Regions from separate parts of the Serratia rhizosphaerae genome, predicted to be linked through region 3. Evidence: riboswitches for the same ligand, from Rfam matches in the RefSeq annotation. Region 3 holds a riboswitch; each other region holds the start of a gene.
The links. Region 3 has a riboswitch for thiamine pyrophosphate ahead of thiB (thiamine ABC transporter substrate binding subunit). Riboswitches for the same ligand answer to the same signal wherever they lie in the genome.
Positions count from the first base shown of each region.

Region 1: linked by a shared signal. The riboswitch ahead of thiM (hydroxyethylthiazole kinase) and the one ahead of thiB (thiamine ABC transporter substrate binding subunit) in region 3 are both predicted to bind thiamine pyrophosphate.
Region 2: linked by a shared signal. The riboswitch ahead of thiC (phosphomethylpyrimidine synthase ThiC) and the one ahead of thiB (thiamine ABC transporter substrate binding subunit) in region 3 are both predicted to bind thiamine pyrophosphate.

Region 1 covers NZ_CP041764.1:3,557,247-3,562,913, reverse strand. The annotation lists gene fbaB (class I fructose-bisphosphate aldolase) at 1-445, shown strand, start outside; gene gutQ (arabinose-5-phosphate isomerase GutQ) at 607-1,578, shown strand; gene FO014_RS16570 (inhibitor of vertebrate lysozyme family protein) at 1,618-2,076, opposite strand; gene thiD (bifunctional hydroxymethylpyrimidine kinase/phosphomethylpyrimidine kinase) at 2,148-2,948, opposite strand; gene thiM (hydroxyethylthiazole kinase) at 2,951-3,739, opposite strand; TPP riboswitch at 3,776-3,875, opposite strand; gene FO014_RS16555 (hypothetical protein) at 4,239-4,484, shown strand; gene FO014_RS16545 (hypothetical protein) at 4,793-5,014, shown strand; gene FO014_RS16540 (GNAT family N-acetyltransferase) at 5,192-5,617, shown strand.
Region 2 covers NZ_CP041764.1:1,792,580-1,798,246, reverse strand. The annotation lists gene thiC (phosphomethylpyrimidine synthase ThiC) at 1-1,545, opposite strand, end outside; TPP riboswitch at 1,653-1,776, opposite strand; gene rsd (sigma D regulator) at 1,816-2,322, opposite strand; gene nudC (NAD(+) diphosphatase) at 2,422-3,189, shown strand; gene hemE (uroporphyrinogen decarboxylase) at 3,263-4,327, shown strand; gene nfi (deoxyribonuclease V) at 4,369-5,061, shown strand; gene FO014_RS08460 (YjaG family protein) at 5,101-5,667, shown strand, end outside.
Region 3 covers NZ_CP041764.1:1,332,532-1,338,198, forward strand. The annotation lists gene FO014_RS06325 (DASS family sodium-coupled anion symporter) at 1-31, opposite strand, end outside; gene FO014_RS06330 (sugar efflux transporter) at 172-1,356, opposite strand; gene sgrT (glucose uptake inhibitor SgrT) at 1,583-1,759, opposite strand; gene sgrR (HTH-type transcriptional regulator SgrR) at 1,852-3,513, shown strand; TPP riboswitch at 3,551-3,649, shown strand; gene thiB (thiamine ABC transporter substrate binding subunit) at 3,705-4,691, shown strand; gene thiP (thiamine/thiamine pyrophosphate ABC transporter permease ThiP) at 4,667-5,667, shown strand, end outside.

The sequences.
Region 1 (5,667 bases), 2.2 Mb from region 3:
GCGTAACCCGGCATTCAAGAAAGACGGCGTCGACTACCACTCCAGCGCCGATCTCACCGGCCAGGCCAACCATATCGCCGCCACCATCGGCGCCGATATCGTCAAACAGAAAATGGCGGAAAACAACGGCGGCTACCGCGCCGTGAACTTCGGCTACACCGACGACCGGGTATACGACAAACTGACCAGCGATCACCCGATCGATCTGGTGCGTTATCAGCTGGCCAACTGCTATATGGGACGCGCCGGCCTGATTAACTCCGGCGGCGCCGCCGGGGAAAACGATCTGCAGGAATCGGTGCGCACCGCAGTGATCAACAAACGCGCCGGCGGCATGGGGCTGATTCTGGGGCGTAAGGCCTTCAAAAAATCGATGAAGGACGGCGTGGCGCTGATTAACGCCGTGCAGGATACCTATCTCGACAGCAGCGTCACCATCGCCTGACGCCGCCGCAGAAGCCGGGCTTTTCACCCGGCTTCTCGTCCGCACGCCTTCCCGGCTGATTTCTCAAACTGTGATCCGTTTAAAAAAAACCGGCGTGTCGCGTGTTTCATCCGGTAAATAACACTATATTTCCGCCTTGATTCATTCCGCAGGAGAGACTGATGGATAACGCGAGCACCCTGCTCACCTTCGCCCGCGAAACGCTGGAGATTGAACTGGCCGAAGCGCAGCGCCTGCTGGCGCGGCTGGACGACAACTTTGTCCGCGCCTGCGAGCTGCTGCTGAGCTGCCGCGGCAAGGCGGTGATTTCCGGCATCGGCAAATCCGGCCATATCGGCAAGAAAATCGCCGCCTCGCTGGCCAGCACCGGGACGCCCGCCTTCTTCCTGCATCCGGCGGAAGCGCTGCACGGCGATCTCGGCATGATCGGCCCGGACGACGTGATGATCTTTATTTCATACTCCGGCCGCGCCAAAGAGCTGGACCTGATCCTGCCGCTGCTGGCCGAGAGCCGGATCCCGGTGATCGCCATTACCGGCGGCACCGCCTCACCGCTGGCGCAGGGTGCCGCCTGCGTGCTGGATATCAGCGTCGAGCGCGAAGCCTGCCCGATGGGGCTGGCGCCGACCTCCAGCGCGGTCAACACTCTGATGATCGGCGATGCGCTGGCGATGGCGCTGATGCGTCAGCGCGGCTTCAACGCCGAAGACTTCGCCCGTTCACACCCGGGCGGCAGCCTCGGCGCGCGTCTGCTTAACCGCGTGCATCACCTGATGCGCACCGGCGATCGTCTGCCGAAGGTGCAGGAAAGCGCCGACGTGATGGCGGCGATGCTGGAGCTGAGCCGCACCGGCCTGGGACTGGTGGCGGTGTGCGACGAGCAGCAAAAAGTGGTGGGCGTCTTCACCGACGGCGATCTGCGCCGCTGGCTGGTGCAGGGCCACAAGCTGGAGGATCCGCTCAGCCCGGCGATTACCCGCCCCGGCTATCGCCTGCCGGAACAGTGGCGCGCGGGAGAAGCGCTGGAGGCGCTGCACGAGCAGCATATCAGCGCCGCGCCGGTGGTCAACGTTGAGGGGGAACTGGTCGGCGCGCTGAACCTGCACGACCTGCATCAGGCCGGCATCGGCTGACCATCAGGGACGGGCGCGCCCGTCCCTGCAAACATCGGTTTACTTCCAGTCCGGGCTGTTTTCAAACTGCTGACGCAGCAGCGCCTGCATATTGCTGTCCGGCTTGCCGAGCCACTGATATTTGGCGTACTTTTTGGGGTGCGCCACCGCTTCCGGCCGGTCTTCCACCTCAACCCGCACGCCCCAGGCCTGCGACTTGTCCGCCTTGAAGGCGACGATCAAAAAGTTATTGCCGCAATCGTGAGGCTTACAGATATTGCCAACCTGATACTGCTGCCCCTGCCAGCCGATCGTCTCCGCCGGCGTCGAAGTGCCGCTGCCCTTACGCGCCCAGCCCGGCAGCCGGGCCTGACCTTTCATCATCTGCTGCCAGCTGCTCTGATAACCCGGCTGCTGAACCAGATCCGCCGTGGTCACCACCTGCTGGGCAAAGCTGCCGGCGCTGACGGCCAGCAACGCGCCCAGCAGCATATAACGACGTTTATGCATTCCTGTCATGGTGATTCTCCCTCCGAAAATAGACAAAGACATTGCATCTACTCAGACCATCGCCGCGCGAAAAAGTTGGCTCACCACCAGGCATGGAAATGGTGCACCGGGCCGATGCCCTGGCCGACTTCCAGGCTGTCCGCCTGCTGCAGCGCGCGCTGCAGGTAATCCTTCGCCGCCGCCACCGTCTGCGGCCAGTCGTCATAACGCGGACGCAGGGCGGCCAGCGCCGCAGACAGGGTGCAGCCGGTGCCGTGCGTATGGCGCGTGGCGACACGAGGCGCGCTGAAGCGCTGCTCCGTACCGCGGCTGAACAGCCAGTCCGGGCTTTCCTCTTCACTGAGATGGCCGCCCTTCATCAGCACCGCCTGGCAACCCATTGCCAGCAGCGCCCGTCCCTGCTCGCGCATCTGCTGCTCATTATCCGCCGGCGGACACGCCAGCAGCGCCGCCGCTTCCGGCAGGTTAGGCGTAATCAGCGACACCTGCGGCAACAGTTCACGCCGGATCGACGCCACCGCCTCCGGCGCCAGCAGCGGATCGCCGCTTTTCGCCAGCATCACCGTATCCAGCACCACAAACGGCGGCTGATAATGCCGCAAGCGCTCGGCCACCGCCTGCACGATGTCGGCATTGGCCAGCATACCGATTTTTACGCTGTCGATGCGCACGTCGCTCAGCACGGAATCCAGCTGCGCGGCAACGAACGTCGGCTCAATCTGGTACACCGACTGCACGCCGCGCGTGTTTTGCGCCACCAGCGCGGTGATCACGCTGGCGCCATAGGCGCCGAGCGCCGAGAAGGCTTTCAGATCCGCCTGAATGCCGGCGCCGCCGCTCGGATCGGTACCGGCGATGGTCAATGCATTGATGCGTTTCATGATTATTCATCTCCCTGCCAGCGGTACAGCGCGTCGAGAAATGCGGGGGTAAAGCTGCCGGGGCCGCCGGCCTGTTTGCTGGCCGCCGCGCCGCAGTGCGCCATCACCCGGCAGGCGGCGGCGACGTGGTCCAGCCGCTCGCCCGGCAGGCTGCAAAACGCCGCCACCACCGCCGATAAGGCACAGCCGGTGCCCACCACCCGCGTCATCAGCGGATCGCCGCCGCCGACCGCCCAGCTGCGCTGCCCGTCAGTAATGTAGTCGGTGGCGCCGGTGACCGCGACAATCGCACCGCTGCGCTGCGCCAGCTGTTGCGCCGCCGGCAGCGCGGCCAGAGAGTCCGCCGTGCTGTCGACGCCGCGCCCCGAAGCCTGCAGCCCGCTCAGCGCCATAATTTCCGACGCGTTGCCGCGAATGGCCGCCGGCTGCAGCGTCAGCAGCCGGTTGGCAAACTCGGTACGAAAGGTCAGTCCGCCGACCGCCACCGGGTCCAGCACCCACGGCGTCGCGGCCTGATTGGCCGCCTCCACCGCCGCCAGCATCGATTCCGCGCGGGCGGCGGTCAGCGTGCCGATATTGATCAGCACGCCATCGGCCAGGCGGCTGAACTGCGTCGCTTCGGACGGTTCAATCACCATCGCCGGCGAAGCGCCCAGCGCCAGCAAAACGTTGGCCGTCAGCGTTTGCACCACGTCGTTGGTCAGGCAGTGAATCAGCGGGGAATGTTGTTTAAGCAGCTGTAAGCTGGCCGCGGCCGTTGCGCCGGGCAATTCATCAGGTCGAGCGATCATAGTTCTCCCAACCGGCGTTAAAGAAGGCGGGCGCCGGTCAGGACGCCAAGACTTCCCTACGCTGGTATTATCCAGATCAGGTAATACGGGTATTTCTCAGCCTTCACATACATGAAGGGCACCCCGAGTCTCAGACAGCGCATCCCGCAGGGATAGCGACTGCGGCCACATCATACTCCGCACCCGGCGGGATTCAAATCTTTCATCGTCATGTTTATGATTTATGCATGGCGTCCTGCGGCCGGAAACATTAAAAACTCAGAAAATAAAATTTCAATTATCACCCATAAAAATATAAATACGGTGAATTTAGGATAAAGCCAGACGGCCTATTTCAAGCCAGCAAGAATTATCCTTAAAACGAACGAAATTCTGCAAACAGTATTTATAAGATAAGAAAAGAGGGTAATATTAAATAACACCTTGGCTTTCCATACCAAGGTGTCACCATTTTATTTAACCCCATACTCTTTTATTTTTAATAAAAAAGGAATTTGTCATGAGAGAATTATCTAACGTTGAAGTTGAAGCAGTTTCAGGCGGCTTTTTCGGTGGTATTATCAGCGATATCATCAACGCAGGCGTTAATACCCTGACCGGCATCGCTGGCAATATCGTCGGTAATATCGCCAACTCTATCGGCACCGCTGTTGGTCTGGGCATGGGCTTCCTGGATTCCCTCATCAATGCTTTCCGCCCAAGTAAGCCTGCTCCGGAAGCACCAGCCGAAACCGCTAAGTCTTAATGGCCCAACTCGGATAGCGTTGAGTCATCCGTAGAGTAACCAACAAGGATAATTAATAATTATGCAGAAATTAACGCAAGGCAAAGCAACGAATGTTATTGGTGGCGCGTGGGGCTGTAAAGTCAGCCATAGCCTATCCCCATCCACCTCAGGAGTGACTTGCTATCGGACCGTGGGCTGCGTTGACAAGTTTGGCAACGTCACCTCGTCCAGCAAACCTGTTGAGTTGAATGAGTGCGCGCCTGCCAAGCCGCAATCATAATTTTCCCGCTCTTTTATCTACCTCATTTAATATTTAAGGATAAACCATGAGAGAATTATCTAACGTTGAAGTCAATGAAGTATCAGGTGGTGCCGGTCTCGACAGTATCCTCGGTGGACTCTTAGGCGGTGTTGTTGGTTCCATCTCCAAAGGTGCTGAATCCATCCTCGCCAGCTTTACCAACGCGGCCAAAGGCGTAGGCAAAATCTTCACCGACGGCGTATTTAACCTTGTCCGTGGTTTCTGGGAAGGTCGTTACACCAAGTAACGTCGTCACTTTCTACCGGGCCGGCGACGCTTTGCTCGCCGCCCGGTAACGTGTCCGTATTCAAGAGCAAATAATCTATTTGCTCTTTTTTCTTATCTCTCGCCAACGGCATGGTATTCCGACATACTCAGGTGCCACACCGCAGGATCACCGCGCGTCCGTCACCAAGGGAGCATGATGAAAATACGGCCATATCAAGAATCCGATCGCCCCTTTCTGCGCCGCTTATATTTGGCCGCGCGTAAAATCGCCTTTCACTGGCGGGACACCGCCAATTACCAACCGAGAGATTTCGATCGCGCTACGCTGGGAGAAGAGATCTGGGTAGCCGAAGAAAACGGCATACCGCTGGGTTTTGTTTCCATTCACCGGGCCGAAGATTTTATCCATAACCTGTATGTCGACCCCGCTCAACAAACTCGCGGCGTAGGCAGTACCCTGCTAAAACAGGCAGAATCCACCTTCCGCACCACCGGCGCGTTGAAATGTCTGGTCAGGAACGAACCGGCTTTGATGTTTTATCAGCGGCACGGCTGGCGCATTATCAGCCAGGGAGGCGAAGGTGACGAAGCCTATTACCTGCTGCACAGCACCGCCAGATAGCTAATGTCCTTCACACAACAACGCCTGATAGAACACCGCCTAGCGGTAAA
Region 2 (5,667 bases), 460 kb from region 3:
CAGCCCCTGCTTGACGTCCTCTTTGTTCGGCAGCCCCAGGTGCTCTTTCGGCGTCACGTAGCACAGCATGGCGCAGCCGAACCAGCCGATCATCGCGGCGCCGATGCCGGAGGTGAAGTGGTCATAGCCCGGCGCGATATCGGTGGTCAATGGCCCCAGCGTATAGAACGGCGCTTCATGGCAGTGCTCCAGCTCTTCGGTCATATTGCGGCGGATCATATGCATCGGCACGTGGCCCGGGCCTTCGATCATCACCTGTACGTCGTATTCCCAGGCGATTTTGGTCAGTTCGCCCAGCGTATGCAGCTCGGAGAACTGCGCTTCATCGTTGGCGTCCTGTACCGAGCCAGGGCGCAGGCCATCGCCCAGCGACAGTGAAACGTCGTAGGCGGCGCAGATCTCGCAGATTTCGCGGAAGTGTTCATACAGGAAGTTTTCCTGATGATGCGACAGGCACCATTTGGCCATGATCGAGCCGCCGCGCGAGACGATGCCGGTCAGGCGTTTGGCGGTCATCGGCACATAGCGCAGCAGCACGCCGGCGTGGATGGTGAAATAATCGACCCCTTGCTCCGCCTGCTCCAGCAGCGTGTCGCGGAACATTTCCCAGGTCAGGTTTTCTGCTACGCCGTTCACTTTTTCCAGCGCCTGATAGATGGGGACGGTGCCGATCGGCACCGGGCTGTTGCGCAGGATCCATTCGCGGGTTTCGTGGATATAACGACCGGTGGAGAGGTCCATCACGGTATCCGCGCCCCAGCGGGTGGACCACACCAGTTTTTCCACCTCTTCCTCGATGGAGGAGGTCACCGCAGAATTGCCGATATTGGCGTTTACCTTCACCAGGAAGTTGCGACCGATAATCATCGGTTCGGATTCCGGGTGGTTAATGTTGGCCGGGATAATGGCGCGGCCGGCGGCCACCTCCTGACGGACAAACTCCGGCGTAATGTTTTCCGGCAGGTTGGCGCCCCAGCTCTGGCCCGGATGCTGCTGGCGCAGCACCTCGCTGCGGATGCGCTCACGGCCCATATTTTCGCGGATGGCGATAAATTCCATCTCCGGCGTGACGACGCCGGCGCGCGCATAGTGCAGCTGGGTGACGCATTTGCCCGACTGCGCTTTGCGTGGCTGCGGCAGATGTTCGAAACGCAGGTGGTCTAACCCCTCATCCGCCAGACGCTGCTGGGTAAAGCCGGAGCTGACGTGGGCCAGCGTCTCGGTATCGTCGCGCTCTGCGATCCAGCTGGCGCGCAGCTTGTCCAGGCCGCGGTGTACGTCCAGTTGGGACGCCGGGTCGCCGTAAGGGCCGGCGGTATCATAGACCGGTACCGCCTCATTCGGCTCGTATTGCGGTTCGTCTTTACTGCCGCCGATTAAGGTCGGGCTGAGCTGGATCTCGCGCATCGGCACCTGCAGATCGGGGCGCGATCCTTGCAGATAGATGCGGCGGGAGTTGGGGAAAGCGACGCCCTGAAGGTTGTCGATAAACTGCTGCGCGGCTTCACGCTGTACTTTACGGGGACGCTGGTTGTTATTAGACATAGCAAATTCCTACAAGTCGGGTGAGTTGGGAAAATTGCTTGTCTGGAGCTCGGAGGGAGTAACGATGTTGGCCGATCGGCAGACGCTGGTGGAAGGTCTGCCGCTGGCGATAGATTACTCTTGTTCCCTTCGCGGGTATTAACCCGATCAGGTTCCGCGGATCCCGAATTAACGGTCTCAGCCTGGCCGACTTGATAACAAGCCTGGCGCTAGGCACTCCGACAAGAGCCCCCAGTATAGAAGGGCATTATTGTTTGCTGCAAGGGAAAGCTATTGGACCAGGTTGCCTTTTTCCGCTTCCTGTTGGCCGGGCTGCCAGGTTTCTGTGAGCAGCTGAATCAGGCGATCTTCCAGTGCGAAGCGGGCGGCCAGCGTTTCGCCGATGTCCGACAGCGCCTGATGGAACGCCAGACAGAGATCCTGATCGATCTCGGTGTCGGCATAGCGATCGTGGAACGCCATCACCTGTTCGGTATTGATCCACAACTTGGGATAAATTTGGGTGGCGAAAGACATTTTAGGACTACCGGCGCCTTCCACCTGCTTGATGACTCTGTCATAGATATGAAAATGCCCTGCGGAGAGATAATCCACCAGATTGTGGCAAAAGTTCTCCAGCGCTTTTGCATTAAGCGGCGTATGCTTTTCTTTATTCGGCTTAATGCCGACGAGCGTGCAGTAAGCAACCAGCAACTGCTTACGTGCCTCAAGCCATTGATCAACTAATTCATTACTACCACCAACGCGCTGAGTCAGGCTTTCCAAGTGGTTGAGCATTGTTGACTCCGTAAGTAAGAAAAAGTAACGGTAAGTTATAAAAATGTAACAGTGCCGATTTCTAGAGTGCCAGTGAAGCTGAGGTTGTGCAACAACGATATGGAACTTGCATTAACAGGTAACGAAAAGGGCTGGTGGATCGTCAGCCATGAAAACAAACTTTGGTTACCAAACGGTGAATTGCCGTTTGGTGCTGCCGATAAATGGGGCCTGCGCGGCGAAGCGGCGCGGCAAATTGGTGAGTGGCAAGGGGCGCCGGTCTGGCTGGTGCGCCGCGCCATGGCGCAGGAGATGGGCTCGGTGCGGCAGCTGCTGGATCTCGACCGCGCCCTGTTCCAGTTAGCCGGGCGCGGGGTGCAGCTGGCCGAATTTTATCGTTCCCATCAATTTTGCGGCTATTGCGGCCATAAAATGCACCTGAGCCGAACCGAAAACGCCTGCCTGTGCGACCACTGCCGTGAACGCTATTACCCGCAAATCGCCCCCTGTGTGATCGTCGCCATTCGCCGCGATGATGAAATCCTGCTGGCGCAGCACGTGCGGCACCGCGGCGGCATCCATACGGTGCTGGCCGGTTTTGTCGAGGTCGGGGAGACGCTGGAGCAGGCGGCGGCGCGCGAGGTGATGGAGGAGAGTAATATTGAAATTAAAAACCTGCGTTACGTCTCCTCCCAGCCCTGGCCGTTCCCGCAGTCGCTGATGATGGCCTTTATGGCGGATTATCATCGCGGTGAATTGCGCCACGACCCTAAGGAACTGCTGCATGCCGGCTGGTATCGTTACGATCGGCTGCCCTTGCTGCCGCCGCCGGGCACCGTGGCGCGGCGTTTGATTGAGGACACCGTGGTGCTGTGCCGGGACGCATGATGCGCTGGCGCTTTGGTACAACGCCCATTCTTTTGGGTATACAATAGCGCCAGCTGAATTAAGGGAGCCAATAATGACTGAGTTGAAGAACGATCGTTACCTGCGTGCGCTGTTGCGCCAGCCGGTGGATGTTACCCCCGTATGGATGATGCGCCAGGCCGGTCGTTATTTGCCGGAGTATAAAGCCACGCGGGCGCAGGCCGGCGACTTTATGTCGCTGTGCAAGAACGCCGAACTGGCCTGTGAGGTGACGCTGCAGCCGCTGCGTCGCTATGCGCTGGATGCTGCCATCCTGTTTTCCGACATTCTGACCATTCCCGACGCCATGGGGCTGGGGCTCTACTTTGAAACCGGCGAAGGGCCGCGTTTCTCATCGCCGATTACCTGCCGCGCCGATGTAGAAAAGCTGCCGCTGTTCGATCCGGAGGTGGAGCTGGGCTATGTGATGAACGCGGTGCGCACCATCCGCCGCGAGCTGAAAGGCCAGGTGCCGCTGATCGGCTTCTCCGGCAGTCCGTGGACGCTGGCGACCTATATGGTTGAAGGCGGTAGCAGCAAGGCGTTTACCAAACTGAAAAAGATGATGTACGCCGAGCCGCAAACTCTGCACCTGCTGTTGGACAAGCTGGCGGACAGCGTGATTTTGTATCTGAATGCGCAAATCCGCGCGGGCGCGCAGTCGGTCATGGTGTTCGACACCTGGGGCGGCGTGCTGACCGGCCGTGATTACCGCGAATTCTCGCTGAACTATATGCATAAAATCGTCGATGGCCTGCTGCGCGAGCATGACGGTCGCCGGGTGCCGGTGACGTTGTTCACCAAAGGCGGCGGCCAGTGGCTGGAAGCGATGGCGGCGACCGGCTGCGATGCGCTGGGCCTGGACTGGACCACCGATATTGCCGATGCGCGTCGTCGGGTCGGCGATCGGGTGGCGCTGCAGGGCAATATGGATCCGTCGATGCTTTACGCCGCGCCGCAGCGTATTGAACAGGAGGTGGAAACCATCCTGTCCGGCTTCGGCCACGGCGAAGGGCATGTGTTCAACCTGGGCCACGGTATTCATCAGGACGTGCCGCCGGAAAACGCCGGCGTGTTTGTCGAGGCGGTGCACGCGCTGTCGGCCAAATATCATCGTTGATCCCGTGCTTCAGCGATAGCGCTACAAGGAGAGTTGCCATGATTGATACCCAGACGCTGCGCGCCGAGCAGTTACAGCGCGCCGCAGACGTGATTCGCCAGGACCAGCTGGCGGTCGACCCGCCGGCCTTTATCGCCGGCTGCGACGTGGGGTTCGAACAGGAAGGCGCAGTAACGCGCGCCGCTATCGCGATTCTGCGTTATCCGTCGCTGGAGCTGGTGGAATACCAGATTGCGCGTATTGCCACCACCATGCCGTATATTCCCGGCTTTCTCTCGTTTCGTGAATACCCGGCGCTGCTGGCGGCTTGGGAACGGCTACGGCAGAAGCCCGATCTGATTTTTGTCGACGGCCACGGCATTTCGCATCCGCGTCGCCTCGGCGTGGCCAGCCACTTCGGGCTGTTGGTCGATGTGCCGACCATCGGCGTGGCGAAAAAACGGCTGTGCGGCAAGTTTGAGCCTTTGGGCGCAGAAGTCGGCGCCAAAAGCGCGCTGATGGATAAGGGAGAACAGCTGGGTTGGGTATGGCGCAGCAAGGCGCGCTGCAACCCGCTGTTTATCGCCACCGGGCACCGCGTCAGCGCCGACGGTGCGCTGGCCTGGGTGCAACGCTGCATGGCAGGCTACCGTTTACCTGAACCGACGCGCTGGGCGGACGCCATTGCCTCGCGCCGGCCGGCCTTTCAGCGCTGGCTGGCTGCGCATCCGGAGGTGTCGCCATGCGTATTTTAGGTTACACTGCGCCGCAGACTCAGCGAGTGAGACAAAATAATGCTCCGTAATCCAATTCATTTACGCTTAGAAAAGCTTGAAAGCTGGCAACATTTGACCTTTATGGCTAGTCTGTGCGAGCGTATGTATCCGAATTACCAGATGTTCTGCCTGCAAACCGAGTTTGGCGACCCGCAGGTGTACCGCCGAATCCTGGATTTGATTTGGGAGACGCTGGTAGTGAAAGACGCCAAGGTCAACTTCGACAGCCAGCTCGAGAAGTTGGAGGAAGCGATTCCGGCGGCGGAAGATTACGATCTTTACGGCGTTTACCCGGCGATTGATGCCTGTATCGCATTAGGGGAACTGATCCATTCGCGCCTCAGCGGGGAGACGCTGGAGCACGCCATCGCCATCAGCGAAACATCAATTCGTACCGTGGCGATGTTGGAAATGACCCAGGCCGGGAAAGAAATGACCGATGAAGAACTGAAGGTTCTGCCGGCGGTTGAGGAAGAATGGGACATCCAGTGGGAAATTTTCCGCCTGCTGGCAGCCTGCGAAGAGCGCGATTTAGACCTGATTAAAGGGCTACGCGCAGACCTTCGTGAGGCTGGCGTGAGCAAT
Region 3 (5,667 bases):
GAACAGGCTTGAGCGGCGTTAGTTTATCCATAACATACCCACGAGATTCAACGGAGAGGCGCGGCGGCGGCGTGGAGCAAAATCAACGACGCCGACGCCTTATGTCCGTTTAGCTTGCGACTATGGGCTAATGTTCTCAATGATTTACATCAATGTTAACGAAAATAGCGGTTAAACCTCCCGCACGCGGGCGCACAGCCACCAGGAGAGCGCCGCCAACGCCGCCGCCAGCCAATACACCGCGTAGTGTCCCAGATTCTCCACCAGCGCCCCCTGCAGCACCCCGGCTAAAATGACGCCGGTGGAGATACTGTTGGTAAACATGGTGGTCGCCGCGCCGGGACGCGCCGGCATCAAATCCTGAAAATAGAGCATGCCGATGCCGGCAATAATGCCGATAAAGATCGCGTTGAACAGCTGCAGGCCAATCAGCGCCAGTTTAGCGGTGAACAGCGTCAGGCCAAGATAAAACAGCAGGCCGGCCGCCACGGCGAACAGCATCATCCGGCGCTTGCCGAAACGCTTGACCACATAGCCCGCCAGCAGCATAGCCGGGATTTCCAGCCCGGCGGCGATGCCCATCAGAATGCCGGCCAGCCGCTCCGGCAGCCCGAGATCGCGGGTGATATACAGCGGCATATCGATGATATACATGGTGTTGCAGGTCCACATCAGCATCGAGGCGACAAACAGCCGGCGCACGTCGCGGTTGCGCCAGGCGCTGGGCGGCGCGACCGGCGTCACATTCAGGCTGCCGGTTTGCGCCTCGCGCGGCACCGAAGGCAGGCAAAACCCCACCAGCAGCGCGCTGACAACAAAGATCCCCGCGGCGATCAGGAACATGGTGGTAAAACCGTAATTGAGCGCCAGCATAAACGACAGCGGCGGGCCGATGACCCAGGCCAGCGACAGCTGGGCACGCATCACCGAGCTGAACATCACCACTTCACGGCCGCTGCTGTCGGCATATTCCCGCGCCAGGGCGAAAATCTGCGGCATCGCGGTATTGGCCAGCGCCGCCATCAGCACGCCGGCGGTAATCAGCGTCAGATAGTCGCGGTTAAAGGCGAACAGCAGGCAGTTGCCTACCGCCATCAGACAGCAGCCTAAAATCAGCTTACGCCTGTCGCCGCGGGTGTCCGAGCGTTTGGCCAGCAGGAAGCTCACCACGATGCCGGCCACCGCGTTGACGGTATAAAACAGCCCGACCCACAGCGGCCGCACTTTGACTTCCGAGGTCAGAAACAGGCTGAGCGTCGGCGTCTGCAACGCCCCGGCGATACCGGCCAGAAAAGCGACGGCAAGGAATGCGGCGAAAACGGGGTTAAAACGGCGTAGCGACCAACGGTTATTCATAGCGGCATTCCTGAACAAGGCGAAAACGGCGCAATAAAAAAATCAGTGTAGAGTAGAAGAAGTCAGCGAATAGTAAAAGCACCGCCCGACAACGGCAATCACCCGCCGCAAATAAAAATGCCAGTGGGTCGCCCCACTGGCTGGTGAAAAGCACCATTACTCAGAAACACTTGGTCTCCCCAGGTTTTCAGACGTCGTCTGAAAACCCACGGATAGCGGGGAAAGATCAGAGGCGCTTACGATAGGCTTCGTCGCTCAGCGTCGGCATATCCCACTGGGTTAAATGGGACAATATTTCCAGCCTGGCCTGCTCCGGCACCAGCCGGGTCAGCCAGTCGGCGTGCTGGCGGCGAACGGCGGCGAAATAGCGCTGATAAAACTGTTTCGACAGTAAAACGTTCATAAGCCCGCCCTCCTCTCTTTCATCTGAGCAAATTATCGGCGTAATATAGGGAAAGATAAATTGTCGGATTACTGTCGGGGAGTTCCTCTTTTATGTCCACGCCACGCCTGCAACAGCAGTTTATTCGTCTCTGGCAACGCTGCCAGGGCGAAGCCCGCGATACCACGCTGCAGGAGCTGGCCGACGCGCTCAGCTGTTCGCGCCGTCATGTACGCTCGCTGCTTGGCGCCATGCAGCAACAGGGCTGGCTGACCTGGCAGGCGGAGGCCGGGCGCGGCAAGCGTTCGCGGCTGGCGTTTCACTACACCGGCCTGGCGCTGCAGCAACAGCGGGCGGAAACGCTGCTGGAACAGGATCGCATCGACCAGCTGGTGCAGCTGGTCGGCGATAAAAAAGTGGTGCGACAGATGCTGCTGTCCCAACTGGGACGCAGTTTCCGCCAGGGTAAACATATCCTGCGCGTGCTCTACTACCGGCCGCTGTCCAATCTGCTGCCCGGTTCGGCGCTGCGCCGTTCGGAGACGCACCTGGCCCGGCAGATTTACAGCGGCCTGACGCGGATAAATGAGGAAAACGGGGAACTGGAGTCCGACCTTTCCCATCACTGGCAGGCGCTGACCCCGCTGCACTGGCGCTTCTATCTGCGCCCCGCTATCCACTTTCATCATGGACGCGAGTTGGAGATGGAAGACGTTATCCAGACGCTGACGCGCCTGACGTCGCAGCCGCTGTTCGCCCATATCGCACGCGTCGACTCGCCGACGCCCCATGTGATCGATGTGCATCTGCACAGCCCCGATTACTGGCTGCCCTGGCTGCTTGGCAGCGTGCCGGCCATGATTCTGCCGCAGGAATGGCGCACTCTGCCGGATTTTGCCCGCCATCCGATCGGCACCGGCCCGTACAGCGTGGTGCATAACCAGCAGAGCCAGCTGAAGATCCAGGCGTTTGACGATTACTTCGGCTATCGCGCCCTGATCGATGAAGTGAATATCTGGGTCCTGCCGGATATCACCGAAGAGCTGATGCACTCCGGCGTGCAGCTGCAGGCCGACGATACCGGCAAAAATGAGCTGGAAAGCCGGCTGGAGGAAGGCTGCTACTTTCTGCTGTTCGACCGGCGTTCGCCCGTCGGCGACGATCCGGCCATCCGCAGCTGGCTGTGCGAACTGCTCAATCCTATTGCCCTGCTGAACCTCTCCGGGCCGGTCAGCCAGCGCTACTGGTCGCCGGCCTACGGCATTTTGCCGCGCTGGCACCATAACCGCGAACTGGCCCAGCGGCCGAAACCCGCCGCTCTGCGCCGGCTGACGCTGACCTACTACGGTGAGCACTCGGAGTTCAACGCCATCGGCGACGCCCTGCAGCCGCTGCTGGCGCAGCACGGCGTAGAACTGACGGTCAATATCGTCGATTACGACGTCTGGCACCGGGGAGAGGCGCAGAGCGATCTGTGGCTCGGCAGCGCCAATTTCACCCTGCCGCTGGAGTTTTCACTGTTCGCCACCCTGTATGAGCTACCGCTGCTGCAACACTGCATGAGCGAAGATCTGGCGCAGGACGCCGCGCTGTGGCGCGATAACCGTCTGCCGCTGGCGGAATTTTGTCGCCGGCTGGTCAGCCAGCATCAGTTGCATCCGCTGTTCCATCACTGGCTGCAGCTGCACGGCCAGCGCAGCATGCGCGGCGTACGGATGAATACGCTGGGCTGGTTCGACTTCAAATCCGCCTGGTTCGCGCCGCCGGAGACATAAGCATCTTTCGCCAGCGGCGCTAACTCTTTACAATAGCGCCGTCTCAACGGGGTGCGAAACAAGGTTTTCGCTGAGAGCAAACCCGTCGAACCTGAACCGGCTAATACCGGCGGAGGGATTTGAGTGCCAGCCAACCGGCTCCCCAGGAGCCCCTCAGATGCCTTTGCTGCCCTAACTATCAGGAGTGCAAAGTGATCAAGAAATTCCTGCCTTGCCTGTTGCTGCTGGCCGCCGCGCCGGCGCTGGCGAAAGACACGCTGACGGTTTACACCTACGACTCCTTCGCCGCCGACTGGGGCCCTGGCCCGGCAATCAAAAAAGCCTTTGAGGCCGACTGCAACTGCGAACTGAAATTCGTGGCGCTGGAAGACGGCGTCTCACTGCTTAATCGTCTGCGGATGGAAGGCAAAAACAGCAAGGCGGACGTGGTGCTGGGGCTGGATAACAACCTGCTGCAGGCGGCGCGCCAGACCAGACTGTTCGCCGCCAGCACGGTGGACCACTCGCGGCTGAACGTGCCCGGCGGCTGGCAGGACAGCACCTTTATCCCCTATGACTACGGCTACTTCGCCTTTGTCTACAACAAAGACCGGCTGAAAAACCCGCCGAAGAGCCTGAAAGAGCTGGTGGAAAGCGACCAGCCGTGGAAAGTGATCTATCAGGATCCGCGCACCAGCACCCCGGGTCTCGGCCTGCTGCTGTGGATGCAGAAAGTCTATGGCGACGCCGCGCCGCAGGCCTGGCAGAAGCTGGCGAAGAAAACCGTCACCGTCACCAAAGGCTGGAGCGAAGCCTATGGTCTGTTCCTGAAAGGAGAAGGCGATCTGGTGCTGAGCTATACCACTTCGCCGGCCTACCATCTGCTTGAAGAGAAAAAAGACGCTTACGCCGCCGCCAACTTCAGCGAAGGGCACTACCTGCAGGTCGAAGTCGCCGCTAAATTGCAGGCCAGCCGCCATCCGCAGCTGGCGGAGCGCTTTATGCAGTTTATGCTGACGCCGGCGTTCCAGAACGCCATCCCGACCGGCAACTGGATGTATCCGGCGATCAAAACCCCTCTGCCGGCCGGCTTTGCGCAACTGCCGGTGCCGCAGACCGCGCTGCAATATCGCGCGGATGAGGTGGCAAAACAGCGAGGCAACTGGATCCGTTCATGGCAAAGCGCCGTCAGCCGTTAATCCCCCACTGGCTGTGGCCGGGGCTGCTGGCCGCCGGCCTGATTCTGCTGGTGGCCGCGCTGGCCTTCGGTTCGCTGCTGAACCATGCGCCGCACAGCGACGCCCTGTCGATATGGCAGGATGACTACCTGTGGCACGTAGTGCGCTTCACCTTCTGGCAGGCGCTGCTGTCGGCGCTGATCTCGGTGCTGCCCGCCATCCTGCTGGCGCGGGCGCTGTACCGCCGCCGCTTCCCCGGCCGCGCGTTGCTGCTGCGTTTGTGCGCCATGACGCTGGTGCTGCCAGTGCTGGTGGCGGTGTTCGGCCTGCTCAGCGTCTACGGCCGGCAGGGCTGGCTGGCGGCGCTGTGCGCCTGGCTGGGGCTCGACTATCAGTTCTCGCCTTACGGCCTGCAGGGGATTCTGCTGGCGCATATGTTCTTCAACCTGCCGCTGGCGACCCGCCTGCTGCTGCAGGCGCTGGAAAACGTGCCGGTTGAACAGCGTCAGCTTGCCGCACAGCTGGGCATGAACGGCTGGCAGCAGTTCCGCTTTGTCGAATGGCCGGCGCTGCGCCGTCAGATCCTGCCGGGCGGCGCACTGATCTTCATGCTCTGCTTCGCCAGTTTCGCCACCGTACTCTCGCTGGGCGGCGGGCCGCAGGCCACCACCATCGAGCTGGCCATCTACCAGGCGCTGAGCTACGACTATGACCTTAGCCACGCCGCGCTGCTGGCGCTGATCCAACTGGCCTGCTGTCTGGGGCTGGTGATGCTCAGCCAGCGTCTCAGCCAGGCGCTGCCGGTGGGCGCAACGCAGGCGATGCAATGGCGCAACCCGCAGGACAGCCGCCGCCGGCGTCTGACCGATGCGCTGCTGATCGTCGCCGCTCTGCTATTACTGCTGCCGCCGCTGCTGGCGGTGGTGGTCGACGGCGCCAATCAGGCAATCGCCAGCGTGCTGCAGCAGCCGGCGCTGTGGCAGGCGCTGTTCACCTC